Azospirillum brasilense: one gene and its partner. The main gene of each other region encodes a partner of the protein of the gene in region 2 in a complex. Links are inferred from orthologs where the notes say so. Each region holds a gene or a part of one and is shown on either strand. Other genes may lie near its edges.

Region 1 (14,273 bases), 310 kb from region 2 along the record:
AGCCGGGTGAACCACCATGTGACCTACCCGGCGCGGGTGCAGTTGATCGCGGCGATGAACCCCTGCCGCTGCGGGCATCTCGACGACCCGTCGCTGGCCTGCGCCCGCGCCCCGAAATGCGCCGCGGACTACCAGTCGAAGATCAGCGGGCCGCTGTTCGACCGCATCGACCTGCACATCGACGTGCCCGCCGTCAGCCCCGCCGACCTCAGCCTGCCGCCGCCCGCCGAGGGCAGCGCCGAAGTGGCCGCCCGGGTGGCGCTGGCCCGCGCCGTCCAGGCGGAGCGCTACGCCGGCTTCGGCCCCTTTCCCGAGGGCCTGGCGGTGCGCACCAACGCCGAGGCGGACGGCGAGTTGCTGGAAAAGGCCGCCGCCCCCGACCAGCCGGGCCGCGCCCTGCTGACCGAGGCGGCGGAGCGGCTGAAACTGTCTGCCCGCGGCTATCACCGCGTCATGCGCGTCGCCCGCACGCTCGCCGATCTGGACGGCGGGGGCGGCGTGGGCCGCCCGCACATCGCGGAGGCGCTCGGCTACCGCCGCATCGCCCCCGGACGATGAACGTTTACTCCGCCGCCACGGCGTTGCCGTGGTTGGAATGATGATTCCGGTCGTGCAGGCAGCGGCGCAGGCGGACGGCGGTGATGATGGCCAGCGCGCCATAGGCGATCAGATAGCTGCCGACGCCCAGCGCCACGGCCAGCAGGCCCAGCGACGGCAGGACCCACATGCCGAAGCCGAACAGCACCGACAGGGCGCCGGCGACGCCCCAGGCCCATTTGCCGTGGGTGCGGTGCATGCGCCACGCGGTCATGATCTTGGCGAAGCCGGTGATGACCGACCAGGCGGCGATCACGAAGATCAGCGCGAAGAGGCTCGCCTCCGGCCACAGCAGGGCGACGGCGCCCGCCACCAGACTGACCACGCCGTCCAGGATGAAGGGCAGGCTGCGCTCCTGCGCCTGCGCGGCGCGGACGCCGCCGACGATGGCGAACAACCCGTCCATCAGCAGGTAGGCCGCGAGCAGAATCGCCAGGGTGGCGACCGTCGCCCCCGGCAGAAGGAAAGCCAGCAGGCCGAGCATCACCGCCGCGGCGCCGCGCAACGCCAGCGCCCACCAGTTGCGCGCCAGCAGATCGTTCATGCCCTGGACCCGCCTAGCCTCGTACATCGCCTCCGTTGCCATGTCTCGTCTCCCCTCATCCGTTCGAGTGCACCAGACGCGGGTGAGCGCGCCCCATACAGCACGGCAACAGGATCGGGAGGACTTCGTTGCGGCGGCGGGTTGTCGTGGCGGCGGGATTCGCGCGAAATCCGTGCGAATTCGTTGAGGCGGGTCAGTTGCTGCGGCCGTAGTCGCCTTTGCTGGGTTCGATGAAGTAGAAGAGCTTCGAGTCGAACTGCATGCCCTCGCGCGGGTTCATCAGCGCCACCTCGGTCGTCAGCCCCTGGGCGTCCAGCACCCGCCATTTGCGGAGCTGGAAGGGCCGATCCTCGAAGACCAGCGTCAGGGTGCCCTTGCCGGGGTCCTTGGTCTCGGTCAGGCTGATCTCCACCAGCCCCGGCGCCTGAAAGACGCCGGTCACCGTCACGTCGCCGGACAGCCGGATGTTCTTGCGCAGGATGAAGTCGGCCAGCGTGCTGCCGATGGGAGCGCTGGACTGCTGCCGCATCTCCCCGTCCCAATAGAAGATGAAGGCACCGTCGGCAACGACGAAGTCCTTCACCGGCGGGTCGTATTCCAGCCGCATCCGGCCGGGACGCGCGAGGTAGAAGGTGCCGGCGGTCTGGTGCCCGTTGGGGGCGACCTGCACGAACTTCGATTGCAGCGTGCCGATGCCGTTCAGATAGCTTTCCGCCTGGGCCACCAGCGCCTGGTCCTGGGTGGACAAGGCGGCGGCGCGGGGAGCGGCGAGCGCGGGGTCGAGGACCGCTCCCGCCGTGGTGACGGACAGAGCGACAGCAGCGGCAGCCAGAATGCGGCGGAACGGGATCTTCATGATGCCTGCTAGGTAACCGGACGTTCCGGGCGGAAATGGGGCGCGGCGGTGGTGGTTCCAAGGATTAAAGCGAACTCTCAATGCCCCCACCCTAACCCTCCCCCGCTAACGCAGGGGAGGGGGCTGCCGCCGCTTCGCGCTAAACTCCCTCCCCTGCGAAGCGGGGGAGGGCTAGGGAGGGGGCAAACGCTGCTCACTCCTCGATGTTGCGGGCCAGGACCTCGCGCTTGCCGGCGTGGTTTGGCTTGCTGACCACGCCTTCGGTCTCCATCCGCTCGATCAGACGGGCGGCGGAGTTGTAGCCGATGCGGAGCTGGCGCTGGATGAAGCTGGTCGACGCCTTGCGCTCGCGGCAGACCACGGCGACCGCCTTGTCGTAGAGGTCGTCGCCCGATCCGCCGCCGGCACCCGACCCGTCGTCGAAGGAGCCGCCGTCCTCGTCGTCCTCCTCGGTGATGGCGTCGACGTAGCTCGGCTCGCCCTGCGTCTTGAGGAACTTCACCACCTGCTCCACCTCGCCGTCGGCGACGAAGGGGCCGTGGACGCGGGTGATGCGGCCGCCGCCGGCCATGTAGAGCATGTCGCCCTGGCCGAGAAGCTGCTCCGCCCCCTGCTCGCCGAGGATGGTGCGGCTGTCGATCTTGCTGGTGACCTGGAAGCTGATGCGGGTCGGGAAGTTGGCCTTGATGGTGCCGGTGATGACGTCAACCGACGGGCGCTGCGTCGCCATGATCAGGTGGATGCCGGCGGCCCGCGCCATCTGGGCCAAGCGCTGGATCGCCGCCTCGATGTCCTTGCCCGCCACCAGCATCAGGTCGGCCATCTCGTCCACGATGACCACGATGTAGGGCAGCTCCTTCAGGTCGAGCGGCTGCTCCTCGAAGATCGGCTTGCCGGTGTCGGGGTCGAAGCCGGTCTGGACGCGGCGGGTCAGCAGCTCGCCGTCGGCGCGGGCCTCGCGCAGGCGGGCGTTGTAGCCCTCGATGTTGCGCACGCCCAGCTTGGACATGTTGCGGTAGCGGTCCTCCATCTCCCGCACCGTCCATTTCAGGGCGACCACCGCCTTCTTCGGGTCGGTGACGACCGGCGTCAGCAGATGGGGGATGCCCTCATAGACCGACAGCTCCAGCATCTTGGGGTCGATCATGATGAAGCGGCAGCGGTCGGGCGGCAGGCGGTAGAGCAGCGACAGGATCATCGTGTTGATCGCCACCGACTTGCCCGAGCCCGTGGTGCCGGCGACCAGCAGATGCGGGAAGCGGGCGAGGTCGGCCACCACCGACTGGCCGCCGATGTCCTTGCCCAGCGCCAGCAGCAGTTTGCCCGCCGTCTTGTCGAAGACGTCGCCGGCCAGCAGCTCGCGCAGCAGAACGGTCTCGCGCTTGGCGTTGGGCAGCTCGATGCCGATCACGTTGCGGCCCGGCACCACGGCGACGCGGACGGACACCGCGCTCATCGAACGGGCGATGTCGTCGGCCAGGCCGATGACGCGGGACGACTTGGTGCCGGGGGCCGGCTCCAGCTCGTAGAGGGTGACGACCGGGCCGGGATGGACCTTCTGCACCTCGCCGCGCACGCCGAAGTCGGACAGCACGCCTTCCAGCTTCACCGCGTTCTCGCGCAGCGCCGCCTCGTCCACCTTCTCGCCGCGCACGCTGGTCGGGACGATCTGGAGCAGGTCGAGCGGCGGCAGCTCGTAGCCGTCCGCCTCCTCCAGATTGAGGGCGGCCTGCTTGGACGGGCGCCCCTGGTCGGCGGCCTTCGTCTTGCCCCCGGCGGGCGGGGTCACCACCGGAACGGCGCGGGTCTTGGCCTCCACGCGCGGCTCCACGCTGATGGAGTCGGACAGCCGGCCGCGCGGCGCGGCGCGCAGGGTGATGACGGCGCTGTCCTCGTCGGGTGTCTCGTCGAGAGTCGGGGCGGCGGCCTTCTTGTCCGCGGTGGCGAGGCTGGGCTCCCGGCGCAGCAGGCCACCGGTCTGGTGAACCGCGTTGCGCGCGGCCTCCGCGCCCTTGTCGCGCACGAAGGACACGCCGGCCCGCGCGCCCCGCCCGAGGCGGGCGAGGCCGGCGGCGGTCTCGCGCAGGCTGGTTGCCCATTCGCGGATCGACAGGCCCATGGCGACGAACAGGATCAGCCCGCCGGCCACGCCGGCCACAGTGCCGACCAGCGGATTGCCGGGGCCGCCGAACAGCAGCTTGCTCACCCCGTCCAGCAGGACGATGCCGAAGCTGCCGCCGGGATGGCCGTTCAGCGGGTCCCCGCCCCCGCCGCCCATGCCGGCCAGGAACATGGCGACCAGAAGCACGCCCCACACCGCCAGCACGCTGCGGAACAGCGGGTGGCGGATGCTCTTCTGCAGGCTGAGCCGCCAGCCCCACATCATCGGGACCAGCGCCAGCAGATAGGCCGCCCAGCCCAGCGACTGGATCAGGACGTCCGCCAGATGGGCGCCGAACCGGCCGAACAGGTTGTGGATGTGGGTGTTCGCCGCCGGAACCGCGTTCCACGAGGGGTCGGCCGGGTTGTAGCTGCCCAGGATGACCATCAGCACCAGACCGACCACGCCCAGCGCGAAGCCCGCCAGCTCGCGCGCCCGCGCGACCACGAAGGCGCGCGTGGCGGGCGAGAAGAAGGGCGGCTTCTCCGGCCGCGCTCCGGCGGGCCGTGCTCCGGCGCTTTTGCCGCTTCCGCTGCGGGGGCTTGCGGGTCGTGCCATGGGCAGAAGGTCCTCAAGAACGTGCTGAACCGGACCCGTCCTTCGGGGCGAAAGACCGGGGTGACTTGAACCGAACCGGGCGGCCCTTATCCCAGAATGCGGGCGATGGTGCTGCAGGCGTGGGCGACCGTCTCGGCGTCGTTCACCAGCGCGATGCGGATGAAGGGGGCGCCGGGGTTGGCCTCGCCGGGGTTGCAGCGGGTCAGGTAGGCGCCGGGCAGCACGCGGATGCCGCCCTCCGCCCACAGGCGGCGCGTCGCCTCCTCGCCGTCGCCGACCTCCAGCCACAGGAAGAAGCCGCCGTCGGGCCGGTAGTAGCCGTAGCGCCCGTTCAGCGCGGCCTCCGCCGCGTCGAACTTGGCGCGGTAGAGCGCGCGGTTCTCCTCGACATGCGCCTCGTCCCGCCACAGGGCGGCGCTGGCCGCCAGCACCGGCAGCGGCATCCCGGCGTTGGAGTAGCTGCGCAGGCGTGTGAAGCGGGACATCAGCTCCGGATCGCCGGCCACGAAGCCCGACCGCAGCCCGGCGGCGCTCGACCGCTTGGACAGGGAATGGAAGACCAGGATGTTCGTCCAGGGCTTCCCGCCGTGATGGAGACCCGACGCGACCTGGAGCGCGCCGACCGGCGGCTTGTCCAGGTAGATCTCGGCGTAGCACTCGTCCACCGCCAGGATGAAGCCGTAGCGCCGCGCCAGCCCGATCGCCCGCTCCAGATAGGCGGCGTCGGCCGCCGCCCCCTGCGGGTTGGCCGGGGTGCAGAGGTAGAACAGCGCCGTGCGCTCCAGCAGCTCCGGCGTCAGCGCGTCGAGATCGGGCAGGAAGCCGGTCTCGCGGGTGGAGGGCAGGAACACCGGCTCCGCCCCCGCCAGCAGGGCCGCCCCCTCGTAGGGCGCGTAGAAGGGGTTGGGCATCAGCACCGCCGGCTGCCGGCCCGCCTTGCTCGGCGGTACGGCCAGCAGGGCGAGCAGGAACAGCGCCTCGCGCGTACCGGACACCGGCAGGACGGATTTTTCGGCGTCGAACAGCCCGTCGGGCAAAGCGTAGCGGCGGGCCAGCCAAGCGCCCACCGCCTCGCGGAACTCCGGCGTGCCACCGACCGGCGGGTATTTGCCCCACAGATGGGCGTTGGCGCGCAGCGTCTCGTCGATGATGGCCGGCGGCTGGTGCTGCGGCTCGCCCACCGACATCATGATCGGCTCGGCGTTGGCGCGCGGCGTCACCCCGGACAGCAGGGCCGCCAGCCGCGTGAAGGGGTAGTCCGACAGCCGGTCGAGCCGGTCGTTGACGAGAGCGAAGGTGCCGAGGTCCGGGAGCGACATGCCGCCGAGAATCCTTTCCATGAGGACGGCCCGAGAAGGCCGGGCCGGCCCCGAGGGGCACGGCCCGTCAGTGGCCTCTGGGGGCCTCTGCCCGATACGAAACGGAAACGATCCTATCGACGGTGGAGTCCCGGCACAAGGGCACAAAACCGGACGAGGCCCGGTCAAGGGAAAGCATACGCCGCCCGTTCCGGCGGCCTTGGCGCCACGGTGGAAAGACTGGCGCGCCCGGCCTCAAGTCACCGGGCAGATCATCGATGCCCTGCGGCAAGAAAAAGCGGACGCGCCTTCCCCCCTCGCGGGAGGGGCCGGGCCATGACGCCCCGCCCTGTCCGCTTCCTCCAGGACGCCTCAGAGAGCTTCGGTGTTGGTTTCGCCGGTGCGGATGCGCACGGCCTGGGCGATGTCCAGCACGAAGATCTTGCCGTCGCCGATGCGGCCGGTGTTGGCGGCCTTCTGGATCGCCTCGACCACCTGCTCGTACTGGTCGTCGGACACCGCGACCTCGACCTTCACCTTGGGCAGGAAGCTCACGGAATACTCGGCGCCGCGGTAGATCTCGGTCTGACCCTTCTGGCGTCCGAAGCCCTTCACCTCGCTCACCGTCAGGCCCTGAATCCCGAGCGACGTCAGCGCCTCGCGCACTTCGTCGAGCTTGAACGGCTTGATGATGGCCATAACCAGTTTCATGTGGCTTCCCCTTGGTATGCGTGTTTGCGGGCCCTTGCGGTCGCCCGGTCCCCCCTCGGCCGATCCCGCCGTGGCGGCGGGTTTTCCGAACGTGACTCGAGCGTGTTCGCCTCGACCATAAAAAGCAACGTCTTCAAAAATCGTGCCGGTTGCAGAATCGGCCCTTTTCAGCGGTTTTTGGCTGTTTCGCCGATCGATTGGGCAGGCTGTGCATAATAATTGTGCAATTTGGGGGCCGCGACGCAGCGCCGCTGGACATCCGGACCAAGCGGAACGATTGTTCGTACCCGTCTACACTGATCGAAGGGCAGCGCCATCATGACCGAATCGGGCACCACCGCAGCGCAGGAGATCACGACCGACGTCGTCGTGTTGGGCGGCGGACTGGCCGGACTCAGCATGGCGGCGGCCCTGGCCACCGCGGGCGTTCCGGTCGTCTGCATCGACCGCGACAGCCCGGACCGGCAGGCGGGGGACGACTTCGACATCCGCACCACGGCGGTCGCCTACGCCTCGATGAAGGTGCTGGAGGGAGCGGGCGTGTGGAAGCACATGGAGCCCCACGCCGGCCCGATCCTGGACATCCGGGTGGCCGACCAGTTCTCGCCCCTGTTCGTCCATTACGACCACACGGAGCTGACCTGGGACGGCAAGAACCAGCCCTTCGGCTGGATTCTCGACAACAAGGACATGCGCCGCGCCCTGTTCGCCCGCGCCAAGGAACTGCCCGGCCTGCACCATCTGACCCCGGCCCAGGCGGTGTCGATTGAGCGCACCCGCAGCGGCGCCACGGTGACGCTGGCCGACGGGCGGGTGGTCAAGGCGCGGCTGGTCGTCGGGGCCGACGGGCGCCGCTCGCTGGCGCGGGAGAGCGCCGGGATCAAGCTGCGGACCTGGGCTTACGACCAGTCCGCGATCATCTGCACGATCCGCCATTCGGAGCCGCACAACGGCGTGGCGGTGGAGCATTTCCTGCCCAACGGCCCCTTCGCCGTTCTGCCGATGACCGAGAACCGCTCCTCCATCGTGTGGAGCGAGAAGCGGTCGCTGGTCGACATGTATCTGAAGCTGCCGGAGGACCAGTTCATCGACGAGCTGACCCGCCGGTCGGGCGGCTATCTGGGCGACATCGAGCTGGTGACCCGGCGCGACGCCTGGCCGCTGTCGGTGCTGCTGGCCGAGCGTTTCATCGCCGAGCGCGTCGCCCTGATCGGCGAGGCGGCCCACGCCATCCACCCCATCGCCGGGCAGGGGCTGAACCTGGGCCTGCGCGACGTGGCCGCTCTGGCCGAGGTGATCGTGGACGCCCACCGGCTGGGGCTGGACGTCGGTTCGCCGGAGGTGCTGGCGCGCTTCCAGCGCTGGCGCCGCTTCGACACGGTGCTGCTGGCCGTGGTCTGCGACGGTCTGGTGCACCTGTTCTCGAACAACATCCCGCCGATCAAGCTGGCCCGCGACGTCGGCATGGCCGTCGTCAACCGCCTGCCGCCGCTGAAGCGCTTCTTCATGCGGCACGCGATGGGCGTGGTCGGCGAGCTGCCGCGGATGATTAAGGGCGTGCCGCTGTAAGGCGCCGCCCGCCCGTCATCCCAACCCGTATTCCGACAGCGCCTCGTACACCGCGGCCCCCTTGCCCAGGTGGCTGCGGTAGAGCGTGAAGTGCTCCACCCGGATCGGACCGGCGCGGAACATCCCGCGCTCCTCGACGAAGCGCCCGATCCGGTCCTTCGGCGCGTCCTTCAGCCGGGCGAGCGTGACGTGGGGCGAGAATTTGCGCTCCTCCGCCGGCAGGCCGCAGCGGACCAGCGCCGACTCGACCTTGGACTGGAGGTGCGACAAGGCGTCGCTGCGCTCCACCCCGGCCCAGAGGACACGGGCGTTGCGGCCACTGCCGTACACGCCCACGCCGTCCAGAACCAGATCGAAGGCCGGCGCCGCGATCTGCGCCAGCGACTCGTCGATCTCCGCCGCCTGATCTCCCGGCACCTCCCCGATGAAGCGGAGCGTCAGGTGCAGGTTGTCCGCGTCGGTCCAGCGGGCGCCGGGCACGCCGCCGCCCAGCCCCGCCAGACGCCGGCGTACATCCTCCGGAAAATCGAGGGCGACGAAGAGACGGATCATTGGCTTTCCGGAACGGTTACGGGCAGGGGTCGGGATAACGGGCGTTGACCGCCTCGATGTCCTTCATCACCTCGTCCGACAGCGTGACATCCACCGCCGCGATGTTGGACTTCAGGTCCTCCATGGTCGTAGCACCGATCAGCGAGGACGCGACGAAGGGCTGCCGCAGGGTGAAGGCGATGGCCATCTGCGTCGGCGACAGGCCGTGGCGCCGGGCGACGTCCAGATACTCCCGGGTGGCCACGTCGGCGTTGACGGTGGCGTAGCGCGACTTGCGGTGATCCAGCGCGCGGCGGGTGCCGGCGGGAACGGCGCCGTCCAGATACTTGCCGGTCAGCGTGCCGGCGGCCAGCGGCGAATAGGCGAGAAGCCCGACATCCTCGCGCAGGCACATCTCGGCCAGACCCTGCTCGAAGGTCCGGTTCAGCAGGTTGTAGGCGTTCTGGATCGAGGCGATGCGCGGCAGGCCCTTGTCCTCCGCCAGCTTGAGGAACTGCATCACCCCCCAGGGCGACTCGTTCGACACGCCGATGTGGCGGACCTTACCGGATTTTACCAACTCGTCGAGCGCCGACAGCGTCTCCTCGATTGGGGTGCCGTCCTTCTCCGGCCGGTGGACGTAATTGCGCGCGCCGAAGCGGTTGGTCGAACGGTCGGGCCAGTGGAGCTGGTACAGGTCGATGTAGTCCGTCTGGAGCCGGCGCAGGCTGGCCTCCACCGCCGCAAAGATGTTGGCGCGGTCGAGCTTCGCCTCGCCGTTGCGCACCCAGGCGAAGCCACCGTCGGTGGCGCCGACGACCTTGCTCGCCAGGATCACCTGGTCGCGCTTGCCGGTCGCCTTGAACCAGGTGCCGATCACCTCCTCCGTACGTCCGTACGTGTCGGCGGTCGGGGGGATGGCGTACATCTCCGCCGTGTCCCAGAAATTGACGCCCTCGCCGAGCGCATAATCCATCTGGGCGTGGCCTTCGGCCTCGCTGTTCTGGCGGCCCCAGGTCATGGTGCCCAGGCCGATGGCGCTGACAGACAGGCCGGTGCGGCCGAGCGGACGGTATTGCATTTGGCTATGATCCTTAAAGGAACAGGGTGAGCACGCCCGTGTATCCGTACAGGCGGGCGTTGGAGATTTCGCCGCTGGCGAAGAATCCGGCCAGCGGGATGTCGCCGAAGGTTTCGCGGATCAGCGCCAGTTCCTGGCTGCCCTCGCCGAACAGGCTGGGGCCGCGGGCGATGCAGCTGACGTAGAGGGCGCCCTTCGGGGTGGTCTTCACGCGCTTCTTCAGATTGGCCAGCATGCGGCGCATGTCGGCCTCGGCGCTCTGCTGGTCGCGGCGGGTGAACAGGATGGGCTGGCCGCTCTGCACATGGTGGGCGACGGCGATCCAGCCGGCGCGCGGGTCAATGGCGATCAGGTCGCGGACCAGATAGTCCGCCGTGTCGCTGCCGGCGATCGGCAGGCCTGCGAAGATGTAGCCGGACACCCGCTTGAGGTCGCGGGCCAACAACTCGCCGATGTCCTCCTTGAAGACCTCCAGCGCCGGGCGCCCGTCGATCTCCAGGACGACGTTGTCCTCCGCCGCGGTGATGGTGCGCACCGGCCCGATGGGCGTGCAGCCCTGGCTGAGGCCGGTGGCGACCGGCACCTGCGGCGCGAACAGCACGCCCGACACGCCGCCGTCGGCCACCGGCCCGCCGACCATCGTGGCGGTGTTGCCGGGGATGGTGAATTGCGGGAACTCCGACCGCGAGGCCGACAGGCCGCCGACCAGGAAGGCCCCGGTTGATTCCGCCAGCGAAACGACCAGCCCGGCCAGATCCTGGTGACGCGGGTCGGCGTGGGCGAGCGCCAGCATGGCGCCATGCTTGTCCAGCCAGCCGCCGGCCATGCGGCGCAGCGGCTCCATGTCGCCCGACACCACCGGGAACAGGCGGAAGCCCTCCGGCGGCAGGCGGGCCACCATCACGGCGATGCCCGGCTTGTCGAAGATTTCCTCGTCGTTGGCGCAGACGCCGATGCCGACCGTACCCACCCAGTCGCGGATGCCGGTGACACCGCGCAGCAGCGTGACCATGCTCGTCGCGTGCTCCGCCAGCGCGTCGGTAATGTAGAGGAAGCCGAGGTTGCAGCCCTCCACCGCCCCCAACTCGTCCAGGCAGGACTTGACGACGGCGCCCCATTCGGTGCCGGAGGCCGATGCGGCCTTGAAGAAAGTCTCGGTGGTGGCGGTGTCGCCGGCCAGGGTCGCCATGGGTGTCAGTCTCCGCTCTTGGCGATGCCGTCCAGAAGGCGGGCGACGTGGGGCGCGATGCGCTCCACGATCACCTTCACGCCGGCCGCGTTGGGATGGATGCCGTCGGGCTGGTTCAGCGCGGCGTCCGCCGCCACGCCGTCCAGGAAGAAGGGATAGAGCTGTACGTCGTACGTCTTCGCCAGTTCCGGGTAGATGGCGTTGAAGCGGTCCCCGTACGCACGGCCCAGGCTGGGTGACGCGTACATCCCGGCCAGCAGCACGGGCAACTTCTCGCTGGTCAGCCGCTTCACGATGGCGTCGAGGTTGGCGCGCGCCGCGCCGGGGTCGAGCCCGCGCAGCATGTCGTTCGCCCCCAGCTCCACCAGCACGGCGTCCGGCTTGTCGGCCAGCGCCCAGTCGAGCCGCGACAGCCCGCCCGCCGTGGTGTCGCCCGACACGCCGGCGTTGACGACAGTCACGTCGTAGCCCTTCGCCCGCAGCGCCGCCTGCAACTGTGGAGTGAAGGACTGCGCTTCGGGAAGGCCGTAGCCGGCGGTCAGGCTGTCGCCGAGCGCCAGTAGGATGTAAGGCCCTTTCTCCGAACCACCCTGGGCGAACGCGGGAGCGGTCATGCCGATTCCCGCGCCAATTCCCGCAACGACGGCGAGAGCGGCCAGCCCCGACCGAAGGAGGGCCGTGTTGAAATGGCGGCGCACCATGCCATATGGCGTGAGGTTTTCCCGCCCATTCCCCCGCCCGTTCCAGAGACGCATGCCAATGTCCCGACCCGATTCCGTTGAGTCCACCATCGTCGATCTCGACGAGGTGCATCTGAGATTGGACAGCGCGGCCGGACCCGTCAACATCCTGAGAGGCTTGAATCTCCGCATCCAGCCCGGTGAACGGGTCGGCGTGGTCGGCCCGTCGGGCTCCGGTAAATCGACCATGATGATGGTCATGGCCGGGCTGGAACGCCCCACGGGCGGGACCGTGCGCGTCGCCGGACAGGATCTGGGCCGGCTGGACGAGGACGGGCTTGCGCGCTTCCGCCGCGACCATGTGGGGATCGTCTTCCAGGCTTTCCACCTCGTGCCGACGATGACCGCGCTGGAGAACGTCGCCATCCCCCTGGAATTTGCCGGGGCCGCCGACGCCTTCGACCGCGCGCGCGCCGGGCTGGAGGCGGTCGGGCTGGGCCATCGGCTGACCCATTATCCGGGCCAGCTGTCCGGCGGCGAGCAGCAGCGCGTCGCCCTGGCCCGCGCCTTCGTCGCCGAGCCGTCGCTTCTGCTGGCCGACGAGCCGACCGGCAACCTGGACATCGGGACCGGCGCCACCATCGTGGAGTTGCTGTTCGACCTCGCCGAGCGGCGCGGCACGACGCTGGTGCTGATCACCCACGACCCGTCCCTGGCCGACCGCTGCGACCGCACCGTGCGCCTGATGGACGGGCGCATCGTCGACGACGGCATGACCGCCCGCGCCGAACGCGAGCGCGTGGTGGGGGATTGAGCGTCCTTTGAGGGAGTGGTCGCGTCGCGCCCCCCTCCCGACCTCCCCCCGCTTCGCAGGGGGAGGAGATAAAGCCCTCCCTTGCGAAAGCGGGGGAGGGTTGGGTGGGGGCCCGACGCGACCATTCCCCACCACCACCCCACATCTTGCCGGACGCACCGATGACCAACCTCGCCCTCGCCTTCCGTCTGGCCCGCCGCGAGCTGCGCGGGGGGCTGAAGGGGTTCCGCATCTTCCTGGCCTGCCTGACGCTCGGCGTCGCGGCCATCGCCGCGGTGAATTCCGTGTCCGGCGGCGTGCTGTCGGGCCTGCAGGCGGACGGGCGGGCGATCCTGGGCGGCGACGTCGCGCTGCGGCAGATCTACGCACCGCCGACCGACGAGCAGCGCTCCTGGCTGGAACAGGCCGGGCGCCTGTCGCAGTCGGTGGACATGCGCGCCATGGCCCGCTCCGCCGACGACGCGCGGTCCACGCTGGTCGAGCTGAAGGCGGTGGACGGCGTCTACCCGCTTTACGGCTCTGTCGCCCTGGCGCCGGAGGGTGACCTGCACACGGCGCTGGCCAACCGCGACGGGCGCTGGGGCGCGCTGGTCGAGGACGGGCTGCTCGACCGGCTGGGGCTGAAGACCGGCGACACGCTGCGGCTGGGCGAGGGCGAGTTCGCCGTGCGCGGCGTCCTGACGCGGGAGCCGGACCGCGCCTCCAACGGCGCCTTCTCGCTGGGGCCGCGGGTGATGATCGGCCTGCCGTCGCTGGAGGGCACCGGCCTGCTCCAGCCCGGCAGCATCGTCTATTGGACCGCCAAGCTGGCCCTGCCGCCGGGCACCGACGTGGCGGCGTGGCAGAAGGCGCTGACGGCGCGCTTCCCCGATGCCGGCTGGCGGGTCCGCGACTTCACCAACGCCTCCCCGCAGATCGAGCGCTTCATCGACCGCATGACGCTGTTCCTGACGCTGGTCGGGCTGACCGCCCTGCTGGTCGGCGGGGTCGGGGTGGGCAACGCGGTGCGCAGCCATCTCGACTCGCGCGCCCGCACCATCGCCACGCTGAAATGCCTGGGCGCGCCGGGCGATCTGGTCTTCCAGGTCTATCTGCTGCAGATCCTCGCCTTGTCCGGGCTGGGCATCCTTCTGGGGCTCCTGCTCGGCGCGGTGGCGCCGCTGGGGCTGGGGTCGCTGCTCGACCAGGTGTTGCCGGTTCCCACCCGGATCGGCGTCTACCCGAGCGCCCTGGCCCTGGCCGCGCTCTACGGGCTGCTGACCGCGCTGACCTTCTCGCTGTGGCCGCTGGGCCGCGCGCGGGAGGTGCCGGCGGCGGCGCAGTTCCGCGACGTGGTCGCCCCCGCCGGGGGCCGCCCGCGCGCGGTCTATCTGGCGGCGATGGCGCTGACCGTGGTGGCTCTGGCCGGGCTGGCGGTCGCCACCGCGCACAACAAGATGTTCGCTGCCTGGTTCGTCGGCGGCTCCATCGCCACCTTCATCGCCTTCCGCGTGGCCGCCTGGCTGGTGGTGCGCGGGGCCGCGGCGGCGGGGCGCCCACGCCGTCCGGGGATGCGGCTGGCGCTCGCCAACCTGCACCGGCCGGGCAACCCGACCGGGGCGGTGGTGCTGTCGCTCGGCCTCGGCCTGACGGTGATGGTCGCCATCGCGCTGATCGAGGGCAACTTCTCCCGCCGGGTCAACGA
Region 2 (14,224 bases):
GTCCGCCCCGTTGATCAGCAGGACCAGCGCCCACAGCGGGCTGCGCCCGCCCTTGGCCAGCACCCAACCGCCGAAGATCAGCTTCAGCATCAGCAGGATCGCCATGACGAGGTTGGCCGTCCACGGGTCGGTGGACATGATCGCCGCCCAGGGCTGCCAATAGACGGCGTTGAGCAGGGCCACGACGGAATCGAGCATCTCCATCACGCGGCCCTCCGCGCCTTGCGCGGCCGCGCCGGCCCGTCGACCAGGACCCGCGCCGGCCAGCGCCGCACCGTCAGCAGGCCCAGCACGCCGACCAGCCCGATCACCGGCACGAAGATCACCAGCGCCCACCAGGGCGAGAAGCCCGCCCGGCGGAAGATGCGCATCAGCGGCCAGACCGCCGCCGCGTTGAACAGGAACAGGATCAGGCCGGGATCGACGGCGAACTCAGGCACGGAGCACTCCCAGGGATAATTCCGGCCTTATCCGGCCAGCGCCGCGTCCTTCTCGGCCAGCACCTTCTCGATGGCGGCGCGGTCGGCAGCGGACAGGCGGACGGACGCGCTCTTCAACTGGCCGCAGGCGGCCATGATGTCCTCGCCGCGGGTGGTGCGGACGGGGCTGGCGTAGCCGGCGTTGTTGACGATATCGCCGAAGACCTGGATCGCCCGGTCGGCCGAACGCTCGTAGGGTGCGCCCGGCCAGGGGTTGAAGGGGATCAGGTTGATCTTCGACGGGATGCCCTCCAGCAACTTGACCAGGGCGCGGGCGTCCGCCGGGCTGTCGTTGATGCCCTTCAGCATCACGTATTCGAAGGTGATGCGCCGCGCGTTGTTCAGGCCGGGGTAATTGCGGCAGGCGTCCATCAGCTCCTTCAGCGGATATTTCCGGTTAATGGGCATGATGATGTCGCGCAGCTCGTCCGTCACGGCGTGCAGGCTGACGGCGAGGTTGACGTTCAGCTCCTCGCCGCAGCGCTTCATGGCCGGGACGACGCCGGAGGTCGAAAGCGTGATGCGGCGCTTCGAGATCGAGATCCCGTCGCCGTCCATAACGATCTTCAGCGCCTTGGCGACGTTCTCGTAGTTAAAGAGCGGCTCCCCCATCCCCATCATGACGATGTTGGAGATCATCCGCCCGTCCGGCGGCGCCGGCCATTCGCCGAGCGCGTCGCGGGCCAGCATGACCTGCGCCACGATCTCCGAGGCGTCGAGGTTGCGCACCAGACGCTGCGTGCCGGTGTGGCAGAAGCGGCAGGTCAGCGTGCAGCCGACCTGCGAGGAGACGCAGAGCGTGCCGCGGTCCTCCTCAGGGATGTGGACGCTCTCCACCTCCTGGCCGTCGGGCATACGCAGCAGCCACTTGCGCGTGCCGTCCACCGACTTCAGGTCGCGCACGACCGTCGGGCGGGCCACGGCGTAGCTTTCCGCCAACTTCTCGCGCACCGGCTTGGCGAGCGTGGTCATCACCGCGAAGTCGGTGGCTCCGCGGTGGTAGATCCAGTGCCAGAGCTGGCGGGCCCGGAATTTCTCCAGGCCGACGGACAGCATTTCGGCTTCCAGCTCGTCGCGGGACAGGCCGACAAGGTTCTTGCGCCCGTCAGCGTCGGTCGCCGGCAGGGCAAAGGCAGCAGCATGGTTGGAGGCGCTCATGGCCCCCTAAATAGGGCCACGAGCGTCCGGAGTCAAAAGACGAAACGAGGAGCGACCAAGTGAAAAGAGCAGCGCTGCTCAGCGCTTCACGCCGCAGGCCTGGTTGATCGCGTCGTAAGCCTGGGCGAAGCCGTCGGTGCCGTAGGTGTCGGTGGTCTTCGTGCCGCGGGCCGAAACACCCTTCACCACCATGGACTTGCCCTTGGCGTCGCGCATCGCGGCGGTGACGGCCTTGTCGGTGTCGGCGTCGCGCGCCCAGGCGGTCTCGCCGTCGGTGAACAGCTTGAAGGACTTGCCGGCCACGTCCAACGTGGACTCGCTGTCCTTCTTGAGGGGGTAGCCGACGACGACGCTGACGACGTCCAGCGCCTTTTCCGCCGGGCGGTGGGTGACCAGCACATAGATGTCCCCGCGCTTGGCCGCGGCGGGCTCCTTCTTCTTGGGCTGGCTGGACAGATAGCAGACCTTGTGCCCGCCTTCGTCGAAGGCGAAGGCGTTCCAGTCCTTGAAGGTCCCCAGCAGGCGCGGGTCGGCGGCGCCGGCCGTGGTAACGGTTGCGGCGAGGATCGGACCGGCCAGAAGCAGAGCGGCGCCGGCGGTGCGACGGATGGTGCGAATGGGCAACATCGGTTGGCGAAGGCTCGAATGGTTTTGCGGACGGGTTCGGGAGTGGGTCGGACCCTACCCCAATTCGGTGAGGCTTTCCAGGGCCGCCGCCCCGTCCCGGCGGCGAAGTCACGGGTTGTTCCACGAGGCGGTCCTGCAATCGATCGCTCGATTTCGCGTCGAAAGCCGGTGATCCGACCGAGAACAGGACGCGTAGAAGGTCCATCGAACGCTGGACCGAACGCCGCAGCACACCCATAAGACCACTGGCCGCCCGACCACTCGACGGTGCACACGACGCGGAGGAGCGCCAAACACGCTTTGCAGCGGGGCGCCCCGCGCACCATGTGATGCGGGGCTTGCCCTTGTGCGCAAAGCCCATGCGCGCAGAGACGGCGCTCCCGAAGACGTGCCCGAAGACGTGGATGCAGGATCTTGGTTCCTCAGCCGCCGGCGCCGACCGGACCTTCGAAGAACTGCTGACCGCGGTCGGGCGGGACCGCGACCGCACGGCCTTCGCGGCCCTGTTCGGGCATTTCGCCCCGCGGTTGAAGGCCTATCTGCGCCGCCAGGGCTGCGATGCGGGCGGTGCGGAGGAGTTGGTGCAGGACGTGATGCTGTTGGTGTGGCGCCGCGCGGAAACCTATGACCCGACCCAGGCGTCCGCCGCCACCTGGGTGTTCACCATCGCCCGCAACCGGCGGATCGACGCGCTGCGGCGGGAACAGCGGCCCGAGATCGACCCCGCCGACCCCACGCTGGTGCCCGCCCCGGTGGAAAGCGCCGACGACGGGATGGCGGCGCGCGAAACCGCCGGACGCCTGAAAGCGGCGCTGAAGACCCTGCCGCCGGAACAGGCCGACCTGCTGCGGCTGGCCTATTTCGAGGACAAGCCGCACAGCCAGATCTCCGCCGAACAGGGCATTCCGCTGGGCACCGTCAAGTCGCGCCTGCGTCTGGCCATGGAGCGGCTGCGCAAGGCCATGAGGGACTCCCGATGACCGTGCCCACCCACCATCCCGGCGACACCCTGCTGATCGACTATGCCGGCGGCGCTCTGGGTGAGGCGGCGTCGCTGATCGTGGCGACGCATCTGGCGCTGTGCCCCTGCTGCCGCCTGAACGTCGCCGAGATGGAGGCGGTCGGCGGCGCCCTGCTGGAGAGCATCGAGCCGGAGGAGGTCGACCCCGCCTGCCTGGAGACGGTTCTCGCCCGGCTGGACGACTTGCCGCCCCTGCCCCGCGCGCCCCGGCCGAAGCTGGTTTGCCAGCCGGCCGAAGTGCCGCTGCTGCCCGAGCCGCTGCGCCGCTACATCGGCAACGACCTGTCGCGCCTGCCCTGGAAGCGGCTTATGCGCGGCATGGACTGCTACGACATCCCGCTGGGGTCCGGCTTCGGCTGTGATTCCGAACGCCGCGGCAAGGCCCGGCTGATGCGGCTGGCGAGCGGCGTCGGGCCGCCCCACCACACCCACTGCGGGATCGAGCTGACGCTGGTGCTCGACGGCGGCTTCACCGACGATCTCGGCCAGTTCGCCCGCGGCGACCTGTCCGTCGCCGACGACTCCGTGCGCCACCGCCCGGTGGCCGACGACGAGGGCTGCCTGTGCCTGGCGGTGACCGACGCGCCGCTTCGTTTCACCGGCGCGCTGGGGCTGATCCTCAACCCGTTCGTGAAGTTCTGAGCCGGATCACTCGTCGTCGCGGACGAAATCAGTCATCGTCACGGACGAAATCAGTCATCGTCACGGACGATCACCGGCTTCTGGATGCCGCGCATGCGGCGGCGGCGCTCCGGGTTGCGCATGATCTGGCGGCCGTGCTGGTGATCGCGCAGCGGCTCGGTCGGGCCGCCGACGCGCACCGGGCGTTCGGCGAAGCGGCCCAGGCTGATCATCCGGTCGTACATCACCAGGGCGCCGGCCACCCCGACGTTGATGCAGAACTTCATCGGGATCTTCACCGTGAAGTCGCAGCGCTCCAGCAGCGGTTCGGACAGGCTGCCGCGCTCCGGCCCCAGCACATAGGCGGCGCGGGTCGGGTGGCGGAAGCTGGGCAGCTCCACCGCGTCCTCGGTCAGTTCCACCCCGACGAGTTGGCAGTCCTTGGGCAGGGCCAGATCGGCCACCCGGTCGTAGACGTAGAGCGGCAGATGCTCCGACGCGCCGGACGTGTCCACGATGTGGGCCTCGTGCAGGTCGGGCTCCGGGTCGATGGCGAAGAAGAAGGAGGCGCCGAAGGCGTGGGCGGAGCGCATCAGATTGCCGACATTGCCCGGCTTGCTGATCCGCTCCACCCCGATGGCGAAATATCCACGCATGGCTTGCACAATCACTCGTAGTTTCGGCCCGCACACACACCGAGAATCGGCCGCGAATCGGCCATGATCCGGCGGGTCCGACGGTGCGACACCTTGCCTCGCGCCCCGGACAGAGGCAAGCTCTCCACCCATGAGCCACGACCATTCCTCCTGCTGCGGCGGCCACGGTGACCACCACGGCCACGCCGACCATCCCCCACCCGCCGAGGTCCACGCCGACCTGTCCGGACCGCCGGAGGCGCCGATCCTCGTCGAGGTGACGCGCGGCGGCATGGTGGAATCCGTCCATCGCGGGCGCGCCTGCATCGTCGATTCCGACGGTCGTGTGCTGGCCCAGTGGGGCGACATCCAGGCGCCGGTCTACCCGCGCTCCGCCATCAAGGCCATCCAGGCGATCCCGCTCGTCGAGACGGGCGCGCTGGACGCCTACGAGCTGGGCGACCAGGAGCTGGCGCTGGCCTGCTCCTCCCACCATGGGGAGATCCGCCACACCCGCATCGCGGAGGCCTGGATAAAGCGCATCGGCCTGACGGTGGGCGATTACGAGTGCGGGGCGCATCTGCCGACCGACACCGAGACCGCCCACGAGATGATCCGTCACGGCGAGACGCCGACCGCCTTCCACAACAACTGCTCCGGCAAGCACGCCGGCTTCCTGACCACCGCCCTGCACAAGGGCGAGCCGACCAAGGGCTATGTCCGCTTCGACCACCCGGTGCAGCAGCGCATCCTGGGCGTGATGGAGCAGATGACCGGCCAGGACCTGTCGCAGGCCCCCTGGGGCGTCGACGGCTGCGCCATTCCGACCATCGGCATCCCGCTGGGCGCCATCGCCTACGCCATGGCCCGCATCGGCGACCCCAAGGACCTGCCCGACTCCCGCGCCGAGGCGGTGGCCCGCATCCGCCGCGCCTGGCGGTCGCACCCGCACCTGATCGCCGGCAAGGACAGCTTCGACACCGGCATGATGCAGGCGGCGGGCGGGCTGGTGCTGGTCAAGGGCGGGGCCGAGGGCGTGGGCTGCGCCGTCCTGCCCAAACAGGGCCTGGGCATCGCCCTGAAGATCGACGACGGCACCCCGCGCGCCCGCGAGGTCGCCCTGGCCGCCCTGATCCGCGCCACCAAGGTCCTGTCGGACGAGCAATGGGCGCGGGCCGCTCAGCTCATCAACCAGCCGGTGACCAACCGCAACGGCCTGGAGGTCGGCGTGGTCCGCCCGGCAGAGGGTGCCGCGGGGTAAGGTTGGAGGTGTTGGGTGGGGGGAGCAGCGCAACCACTCCCCCCACCCTCCCCCGCGTTGATGCTATGGTCCGGCACCCGTCCACCTGACCGGTTGCCTGATCCATGAGCATCGACACCCTGCGCGCCCAGTACGAAGCCTTCCCCTATCCCGCGCGCAACCCCGCCGACGAGAAAAAGCGCCTGATCACCGGGTCGCCCAGCCATCTGGACGAGGTGAACCACAACGTCTTCGGCGGGCGCATCGACCACGCCAAGCCCCTCAAGGTGCTGGTGGCCGGCGGCGGGACCGGCGACGGGACAATCATGATCGCCCAGCAACTGGCCGACGCCGGCAATCCGGGGCACGTCACCTATCTCGACCTCTCCGACGCCGCGCGGGACATCGCCGAGGCACGGGCCAAGGCGCGCGGGCTGACCAACATCGACTTCCGCCGCGGCTCGCTGCTCGACCTCGGCGGGCTGTTGGAGGAGGGGGGGCCGTTCGACTACGTCGACTGCTGCGGCGTGCTGCACCATCTGGACGAGCCGGCGGCGGGCATCCGCTCGCTGGCCGGTGCGCTGAAGCCGGGCGGCGGGATCGGGCTGATGGTCTACGCGCCTTACGGGCGCACCGGCGTCTATCCCATGCAGGCGGCGCTGCGCACCATCGCGGCGGACCTGCCGCCGAAGGAGCGGGTGGCGCTGGCCCGCAGGCTGATCGAGCGCCTGCCGACGTCCAACTGGCTGCTGCGCAACCCCTTCATCAACGACCACAAACAGGCCGACGCCGACCTCTACGACCTGCTGCTGCATTCCTGCGACCGGCCCTTCACCGTGCCGGAGTTGGCGGAGCTGGCCGCGGTGGGCGGTCTGGCCATCGCTGCGCTGGTGGACCCTTACCGCTACGACCCCGCCGTCTGGGTGAAGGACCCCCGCGTGCTGAAGCGGCTGGACGGGCTGTCCCGGCTGGAGCGCGCCGCCTGGGCCGAGCAGGTCACCGGCAGCATGACCAAGCACATCGCCTATCTTGTCCGCCCCGAGGACGCCGAGGGCGCCGTCGCCCGCCCCGACGGGCCGGAGGTGGTGCCGGTTCTGCGCGACCTCGACGGCGCCGCGTTGGCCAAGGGCCTGCCCCCCGGCGGCGTGCTGGAGGCCGAACTGATGGGCGCGGTCATCCCCCTGCCCCTGCCCCGTCTGGCCGGGCCGATCCTGGCGCGGGTGGACGGGCGGACCAGCCTGGGGGCCATCCACCAGGCGGTGGCGGAGAAGGCCGGGCCGCTGGCCTGGGACGCTTTCCTGGCGCAGTTCGCGCAGCTTTTCACGGCGCTGAACGGCGTCGGCAAGATGTATCTGCGCCGCTGAGCGCGTCACGGCCTCTGTCGTCGGGACTCCGACATGAAAAATCCGCCGCCGGGAGCCCCCGGCGGCGGAAGTTCATGGAGGAAACAACCAGGCTGCAAAGGGTGCTTAGTGGATGGTCTCGCCGTGCAGGGCGAGGTCCAGGCCATCGCGCTCGACGTCCTCGTCGACGCGCAGACCCATCACCACGTCGATAACCTTCAGGATGATGAAGGAGCCGACCGCCGAGTAGGCGATGGTGGCCAGGATGCCGTAAACCTGCGTCCAGATCTGGCCGACGTTGCCTTCCAGGGCGCCGGCGGTGCCGCCGATGGCTTCCTGGGCGAAGACACCGGTCAGGATGGCGCCGACGATGCCGCCCACGCCGTGCACGCCGAAGGCGTCCAGCGAGTCGTCATAGCCGAGGGCGCGCTTCAGGCCGGTGGCGCCCCAGTAGCAGATCACGCCGGCGGCCAGACCGATGACCAGGGCGCCGGTCGGACCGACGAAGCCCGAGGCCGGGGTGATGGCGACCAAGCCGGCGATGGCGCCGGAGATGATGCCGAGGACCGAGGGCTTGCCCTTGGTGGCCCACTCGACCAGCAGCCAGGACATGGCGGCGGTGGCGGCGGCGATCTGCGTGACCAGCATGGCCATGCCCGCACGGCCGTCGGCGGCCACGGCGGAACCCGCGTTGAAGCCGAACCAGCCGACCCACAGCATCGAGGCGCCGATCAGGCTGAGCACCAGGTTGTGCGGAGCGAAGTTCTCGTTCGGGTAGCCCTTGCGCTTGCCCAGCACGATGGCGGCGACCAGACCGGCCACACCCGCGTTGATGTGCACGACGGTGCCGCCGGCGTAGTCGAGCACGCCGTCACCCATCAGATAACCGCCCGGACCCCAGACCCAGTGGGTGATCGGCGCGTAGACGATCAGCGACCACAGGCCCGTGAAGACCAGCATCGAGGAGAACTTCATGCGGTCGGCGAAGGCGCCGGTGATCAGGGCCGGCGTGATGATGGCGAAGGTCATCTGGAAGACGACGAAGATCGTCTCCGGAATGACGCCCGTCAGGCTGTCCTTGGTGATGCCGGCCAGCATGAACTTGGACAGGCTGCCGAAATACGGGGTGCCTTCGGTGAAGGCGATGCTGTAACCGGCGAAGAACCACAGGATGCTGACCAGACAGCAGATCGCGAAGCTCTGCATCACGACCGACAGCACGTTCATCTTGCGGACCATGCCGCCGTAGAACAGGGCCAGACCCGGGATGGTCATGAACAGAACCAGCGCCGTGGCGACCAGCATCCAAGCCGTGTCGCCGCTGCTCAGGGTCGGCTCGGCCGCGGCGGCGGCCGCTTCCTGGGCGAGGGCGGCGGCAGGCAGACCGGCCAAGCCCAGAATCGCCGCCATCGTCGGCGCGGCGAGGGTGAAGAGACGGCTCATCGAGGCTCCTCTTTATTCGAATGCTTCTGGCCCGTTTCGCCCCGTCCCCGGTACAGACGGGGCGGCGGGAGGGGACCGTGTACGCCGATTTCTCTTCAAGAAGCGTGCCAACCCAAAAGGGCTAGGAATCGCGGTGGTTGCGGCCTTTCGGATGACCGCAAAGCAGCATAGGACCCGAGTCGCCGGACTACCTTGCCCAGAAATTGAGCAGAAAATCGGAACACCCAAAGCCTTGCACCGCAGCGTGATTCGCCCATGGATTGCAGGTTGCCTGCCCCCTGTTGAGGCGCCGCGCGCCCGTTTCCCACGCGCTTGCCTGTTTTTTATGCACAGCGATGCGCCTGAATTCCGCACAACCGTTGGGCAGCCCCCCTCTATTTCCGGCCTGTTCCCCTCGGCCTATTGGCCCGCCCCCGTGAAATGTGGCACGGTCACCCTCTCAACCGGCGGAGCCGGACGGGGCCGGGGACAAGCGGCCTCCGCCCATACGGGTCCGCCGGACGCTTCCGGATGGCCGACAGCAAAAAAGAGAACCGAAAGGGGAGACACATGCTCGACAAACGGGATCTGCGGCTGGCGCCGCGCCGCGCCGTGGCACTTGTCCTGGCCGGCGGCCGGGGCAGCCGGCTGAAGCAGCTGACCGACCGTCGCGCCAAGCCGGCCACCTATTTCGGGGGCAAGTTCCGGATCATCGACTTCGCCCTGTCGAACTGCATCAATTCGGGTTTCCGCCGCATCGGCGTGCTGACGCAGTACAAGTCGCACAGCCTGCTCCGCCACCTGCAGCGCGGCTGGAACTTCTTCCGCGGCGAGATGAACGAGTTCTGCGACCTGCTGCCGGCGCAGCAGCGCATCAGTGAGACCGCCTGGTACCAGGGCACCGCCGACGCGGTGTACCAGAACCTGGACATCCTGCGCGACCACGAGCCGGAATACATCCTGATCCTGGCCGGCGACCACATCTACAAGATGGATTACGGCGCGCTGCTGCTCGACCACATCGCCAAGAAGGCCGACGTGACGATCCCCTGCATCCAGGTGCCGCGCGCCCAGGCGACCGGCTTCGGCGTCATGCATGTGGACGAGACGCAGCGCGTCATCGACTTCGTCGAGAAGCCCGCCGACCCGCCGCCGATGCCGGGCAACCCGGACAAGTCGCTGGCCAGCATGGGCATCTACGTCTTCAACGCGCAGTTCCTCTACGACCAGCTGGAGCGCGACTTCAACGATCCCGGCTCATCCCGCGACTTTGGCAAGGACATCATCCCCCATCTGGTGACCAGCGGGGCGCGGGTGATGGCCCACGACTTCGCCGATTCGGCCATCCTGAACGGCCACGAGTCCGAGCCCTACTGGCGCGACGTCGGCACCATCGACGCCTATTGGGAGGCCAACCTCGACCTCTGCCACGTCACGCCGCAGCTCAACATGTACGACCGCGAGTGGCCGATCTTCACCTACCAGGAGCAGCTGCCGCCGGCGAAGTTCGTCTTCGACGACGAGAACCGGCGCGGCATGGCGGTGGACAGCCTGGTGTCGGGCGGCTGCATCGTTTCCGGCTCGCTGGTGAAGAACTCGCTGCTGTTCAGCGAGGTGCGCGTCAACTCCTTCAGCGAGCTGCATCAGGCGGTGGTGCTGCCGGATGTCGACATCGGTCGTCATTGCCGCCTGACCAAGGTGGTGATCGACCGCGGCGTGGTGATCCCCGAGGGGCTGGTCGTCGGCGAGGACCCGGAGCTGGACGCCAAGCGCTTCCACCGCAGCGAGGGCGGCGTCTGCCTGATCACCCAGGACATGATCGATCGCCTGCCCAAGGACTGACCCTTCCCATCCCCCTTCGCCCCCCTGGGGCGAGGGGGCGATGAGCAAAACCAAGAAGAAACCGAAAGACCCCGCCTCCATGCGCGTCCTGTTCGTCACGCCGGAATGCTACCCCCTGGTGAAGACCGGCGGGCTGGCCGACGTTTCCGCCGCCCTACCCCCCGCCCTGAACCGCGCCGGAGCCGAGGTCCGCCTGCTGCTGCCCGGCTATCCGGCGGTGCTGAACGGGCTCGCCGACCTGCAGCCGGTCGGCACGCCGCTCACTGATCTGCCCGGCGGCGCCCCGGCGACGCTGCGGATCGGACGGATGCCCGACGGGGTGCTGGCCTATGTGCTGGACGCGCCGGCGCTCTACGACCGGCCTGGCAACCCCTATCTGGGACCGGACGGCAAGGACTGGCCGGACAACGCGGAACGCTTCGCCGCCCTGTCCTGGTGCGCGGCGGGCTTCGCGGCGGAGGACGGCCTCGATCCCTGGTGGCGTCCCGACGTGCTGCACGGCCACGACTGGCAGACCGGCCTGATCCCGGCCTATCTGGAGCTGCGCCCCGACCGCTTCGCCGGGCCGTTCCGGCCGGGCACGGTGACGACGATCCACAACATCGCCTATCAGGGCCTGTTCGGCGCCTGGATGATGAGCGACCTCGGCCTGCCGTCCGCCGCCTTCCGGATCGACGGGGTGGAGTATTACGGCGGCGTCGGCTTCCTCAAGGCCGGCTGCTTCTACTCCGACCGCCTGACCACGGTCAGCCCGACCTACGCCCACGAAATCCAGACGGCGGAGCACGGTTCGGGCCTGGAAGGGCTGCTCGCCACGCGGGCCGAGGCGCTGACCGGCATCCTCAACGGCGTGGACTATGAGATCTGGGACCCCGCCACCGACCCGCACATCGCCGCCCGCTACGGCGCCGCGGACCTCGGCGGCAAGGACCTGTGCAAGGCCGACCTCCAGGCGGCCTTCGGCCTGGACCGCCGGGCGGACGCCCCGCTGGCTGCGGTGGTCAGCCGCCTGACCGGCCACAAGGGGCTGGATCTGGTGCTGGAGGCGGCGTCGCAATGGATCGCCTGGGGCGGCCAGCTCGCCGTTCTCGGCAGCGGCGAACCGGCGCTGGAGGCCGGCTTCCGCCACCTCGCCACCTGGTTCCCGAAGTCGGTCGGCGTGCGCATCGGCTACGACGAGGCGCTGTCCCACCGCATCCAGGCCGGCGCCGACCTGTTCCTGGTGCCCTCGCGGTCGGAGCCCTGCGGCCTGACCCAGATGTACGCGCTGAAGTACGGCACGCTGCCGCTGGTCCGCCGCACCGGGGGCCTCGCCGACACCATCGTGGACGCCAACCCGGCGGCGGTGAACGACGGCAGCGCCACCGGCTTCCAGTTCGTCAACGCCACCGTCCAGGAGCTGACCTGGGCGTTGCGCCGCGCCGCCGCCCTCTACCGCAAGCCCGAGCGCTGGCACGCCATGCAGCAGCACGCGATGACCCGCGACTTCGGCTGGCACAGCCCGGCGGAGGAGTACATGGAGCTGTACCGCACGGTGGCGCCGGTTCTGGTGGCGTAGGAGAGCGCGGGGCCGATCCCCGCGTTTCCCGCGAAAGGAGTGGAACGGGGACAGGGCCATTCCATAGGGCTTGTCCACGCCGCCATTGCGCGCATCGTCCGTCCGCCCTATGTTCCGCCCCAAACCAGGGCTCCGGGCACCGATGACTGACCTTTCGCACATCCGCAATTTCTCGATCATCGCGCACATCGACCACGGCAAGTCGACCCTTGCCGACCGGCTGATCCAGCAGTGCGGCGGCCTCGATTCGCGCGAGATGCGCGAACAGGTGCTCGACAGCATGGACATCGAGCGCGAGCGCGGCATCACCATCAAGGCGCAGACCGTCCGCCTCCTCTACAAGGCCAAGGACGGGCAGCAGTACACGCTGAACCTGATGGACACGCCGGGCCACGTCGACTTCGCCTACGAGGTCAGCCGCAGCCTCGCCGCCTGCGAGGGCTCGATCCTGGTGGTGGACGCGAGCCAAGGCGTTGAGGCGCAGACGCTCGCCAACGTCTACCAAGCGATCGACAACAACCACGAGATCATCCCGGTCCTGAACAAGATCGACCTGCCGGCGGCGGAGCCCGACCGCGTGAAGCAGCAGATCGAGGACGTGATCGGCCTGGACGCCACCGACGCCGTGGAGATTTCGGCCAAGACCGGCCTGAACATCGACGCCGTGCTGGAAGCCGTGGTGCAGCGCCTGCCCGCGCCCAAGGGCAACGCCGACGCCGAGCTGAAGGCCCTGCTGGTCGATTCCTGGTACGACCCGTATCTCGGCGTGGTCATCCTGGTGCGTGTGGTGGACGGGCGGCTGAAGGTGAACCAGAAGGTCCGCTTCATGTCCACCGGCAGCGCCCACGAGGTGGACCGCGTCGGCGTCTTCACCCCGAAGGCGCTGCTGACCGGCGAGCTGGGGCCGGGCGAGATGGGCTTCATCACCGCCGCCATCAAGGACATCACGCTGACCAAGGTCGGCGACACCATCACCGAGGACCGCCGCCCGGCGGCCGAGCCGCTGGCCGGCTTCAAGCCCTCCATCCCCGTGGTGTGGTGCGGCCTGTTCCCGGTCGACGCCGCCGACTTCGAGCGACTGCGCGATTCCTTGGGCAAGCTGAAGCTGAACGACGCCAGCTTCCATTACGAGGCCGAAACGTCGGCGGCGCTGGGCTTCGGCTTCCGCTGCGGCTTCCTCGGCCTGCTGCATCTGGAGATCATCCAGGAGCGGCTGGAGCGTGAGTTCAACCTGGACCTGATCACCACGGCGCCGTCGGTGGTCTACAAGCTCCACATGACCGACGGCACGGTGATGGATCTGCACAACCCGGCGGACATGCCGGACGTGATGAAGATCGACCGCATCGACGAGCCGTGGATCAAGGCCACCATCATGCTGCCCGACGAGTATCTGGGCGGCATCCTCCAGCTCTGCACCGAGCGGCGCGGCCAGCAGATCGAGCTGACCTACGCCGGCGCCCGCGCCATGCTGGTCTACCGGCTGCCGCTGAACGAGGTGGTCTTCGACTTCTACGACCGGCTGAAGTCGATCAGCCGCGGCTACGCCAGCTTCGACTACCAGATGGACAGCTACGAGGAAGGCGACCTCGTGAAGATGTCGATCCTGGTGAATGCCGAGCCGGTGGACGCCCTGTCGATGATCGTCCACCGCTCCCAGTCGGAGCGGCGCGGCCGCCAGCTCTGCGAGCGGCTGAAGGAGCTGATCCCGCGCCAGCTCTTCAAGATCGCCGTGCAGGCGGCCATCGGCGGCAAGATCATCGCCCGCGAGAGCATCGGCGCGCTGCGCAAGGACGTGACGGCCAAGTGCTACGGCGGCGACATCAGCCGCAAGCGCAAGCTGCTGGACAAGCAGAAGGAAGGCAAGAAGCGCATGCGCCAGTTCGGCCAGGTCGAAATCCCGCAGAGCGCCTTCATCGCCGCCCTCAAGATGGGCGACGAATAAGCGCCGGCTTCGCGGCGGCATGACGGAAGGCGGGTCCGAAAAGGCCCGCTTTCTTTTTGTCCACGCATCCCGGAGCCCACAAAAAGTCGAATGACTCGCCACGCGGAATCGCCTATCACCCGGTCAGGCTTCCAAACGGATGATGTCCCGTGACGCGCACTGTCATGTTCGGCCTGCCCGCCGCCGCGATCGTGGTCGGCATCCTTGCAGGCTGCACCCCGAACTACTCGCCCAACACCTACGCCGCCACCGCCACCCAGCAGGCGAACAAGGTGGAGCGGGCGGTCGTCATCGGGTTCCGTCAGGTCAAGATCAGCACCAGCGGCACCGTCG

What was found.
Region 1: the proteins of H1Q64_RS05530 (region 2) and glnK are in contact, whole or in part, in a solved structure (PDB 2NS1), measured with the Escherichia coli proteins. The link is inferred for Azospirillum brasilense from one-to-one orthologs.

The regions. Positions count from the first base shown.
Region 1 is NZ_CP059449.1:853,501-867,773, forward strand. The notes cover bases 5,057-7,959. They hold glnK (P-II family nitrogen regulator), read right to left. Parts: upstream 6,726-7,959; coding sequence 6,387-6,725; downstream 5,057-6,386. Other genes in these bases: H1Q64_RS04070 (aminotransferase class I/II-fold pyridoxal phosphate-dependent enzyme), read right to left, coding at 5,057-6,035; H1Q64_RS04080 (UbiH/UbiF/VisC/COQ6 family ubiquinone biosynthesis hydroxylase), read left to right, coding at 7,044-7,959. In the rest of the region: H1Q64_RS04050 (YifB family Mg chelatase-like AAA ATPase), read left to right, coding at 1-558; H1Q64_RS04055 (HdeD family acid-resistance protein), read right to left, coding at 563-1,183; H1Q64_RS04060 (LolA family protein), read right to left, coding at 1,335-1,997; H1Q64_RS04065 (DNA translocase FtsK), read right to left, coding at 2,191-4,716; more of H1Q64_RS04070, read right to left, coding at 4,803-5,056; more of H1Q64_RS04080, read left to right, coding at 7,960-8,294; thpR (RNA 2',3'-cyclic phosphodiesterase), read right to left, coding at 8,310-8,846; H1Q64_RS04090 (NADP(H)-dependent aldo-keto reductase), read right to left, coding at 8,863-9,906; H1Q64_RS04095 (FIST signal transduction protein), read right to left, coding at 9,920-11,095; H1Q64_RS04100 (arylesterase), read right to left, coding at 11,101-11,709; H1Q64_RS04105 (ABC transporter ATP-binding protein), read left to right, coding at 11,855-12,589; H1Q64_RS04110 (ABC transporter permease), read left to right, coding at 12,751-14,273. UniProt on the Escherichia coli protein: Involved in the regulation of nitrogen metabolism. Regulates the activity of its targets by protein-protein interaction in response to the nitrogen status of the cell.
Region 2 is NZ_CP059449.1:1,159,814-1,174,037, reverse strand. The notes cover bases 6,410-9,263. They hold H1Q64_RS05530 (ammonium transporter), read right to left. Parts: upstream 8,568-9,263; coding sequence 7,251-8,567; downstream 6,410-7,250. Other genes in these bases: glgC (glucose-1-phosphate adenylyltransferase), read left to right, coding at 9,117-9,263; H1Q64_RS05535 (class I SAM-dependent methyltransferase), read left to right, coding at 6,410-7,145. Also shown: H1Q64_RS05575 (hypothetical protein), read right to left, coding at 1-204; H1Q64_RS05570 (hypothetical protein), read right to left, coding at 204-440; 23S rRNA (adenine(2503)-C(2))-methyltransferase RlmN, read right to left, coding at 468-1,637; H1Q64_RS05560 (invasion associated locus B family protein), read right to left, coding at 1,716-2,264; H1Q64_RS05555 (sigma-70 family RNA polymerase sigma factor), read left to right, coding at 2,669-3,244; H1Q64_RS05550 (ChrR family anti-sigma-E factor), read left to right, coding at 3,241-3,927; H1Q64_RS05545 (RNA methyltransferase), read right to left, coding at 3,978-4,562; H1Q64_RS05540 (asparaginase), read left to right, coding at 4,693-5,802; more of H1Q64_RS05535, read left to right, coding at 5,907-6,409; more of glgC, read left to right, coding at 9,264-10,388; glycogen synthase GlgA, read left to right, coding at 10,429-11,946; lepA (translation elongation factor 4), read left to right, coding at 12,089-13,891; H1Q64_RS05510 (hypothetical protein), read left to right, coding at 14,041-14,224. UniProt on the Escherichia coli protein: Involved in the uptake of ammonium/ammonia (NH(4)(+)/NH(3)). Transport is electrogenic. Following sequestration of NH(4)(+) at the periplasmic face, NH(4)(+) is deprotonated and neutral NH(3) is transported into the cytoplasm.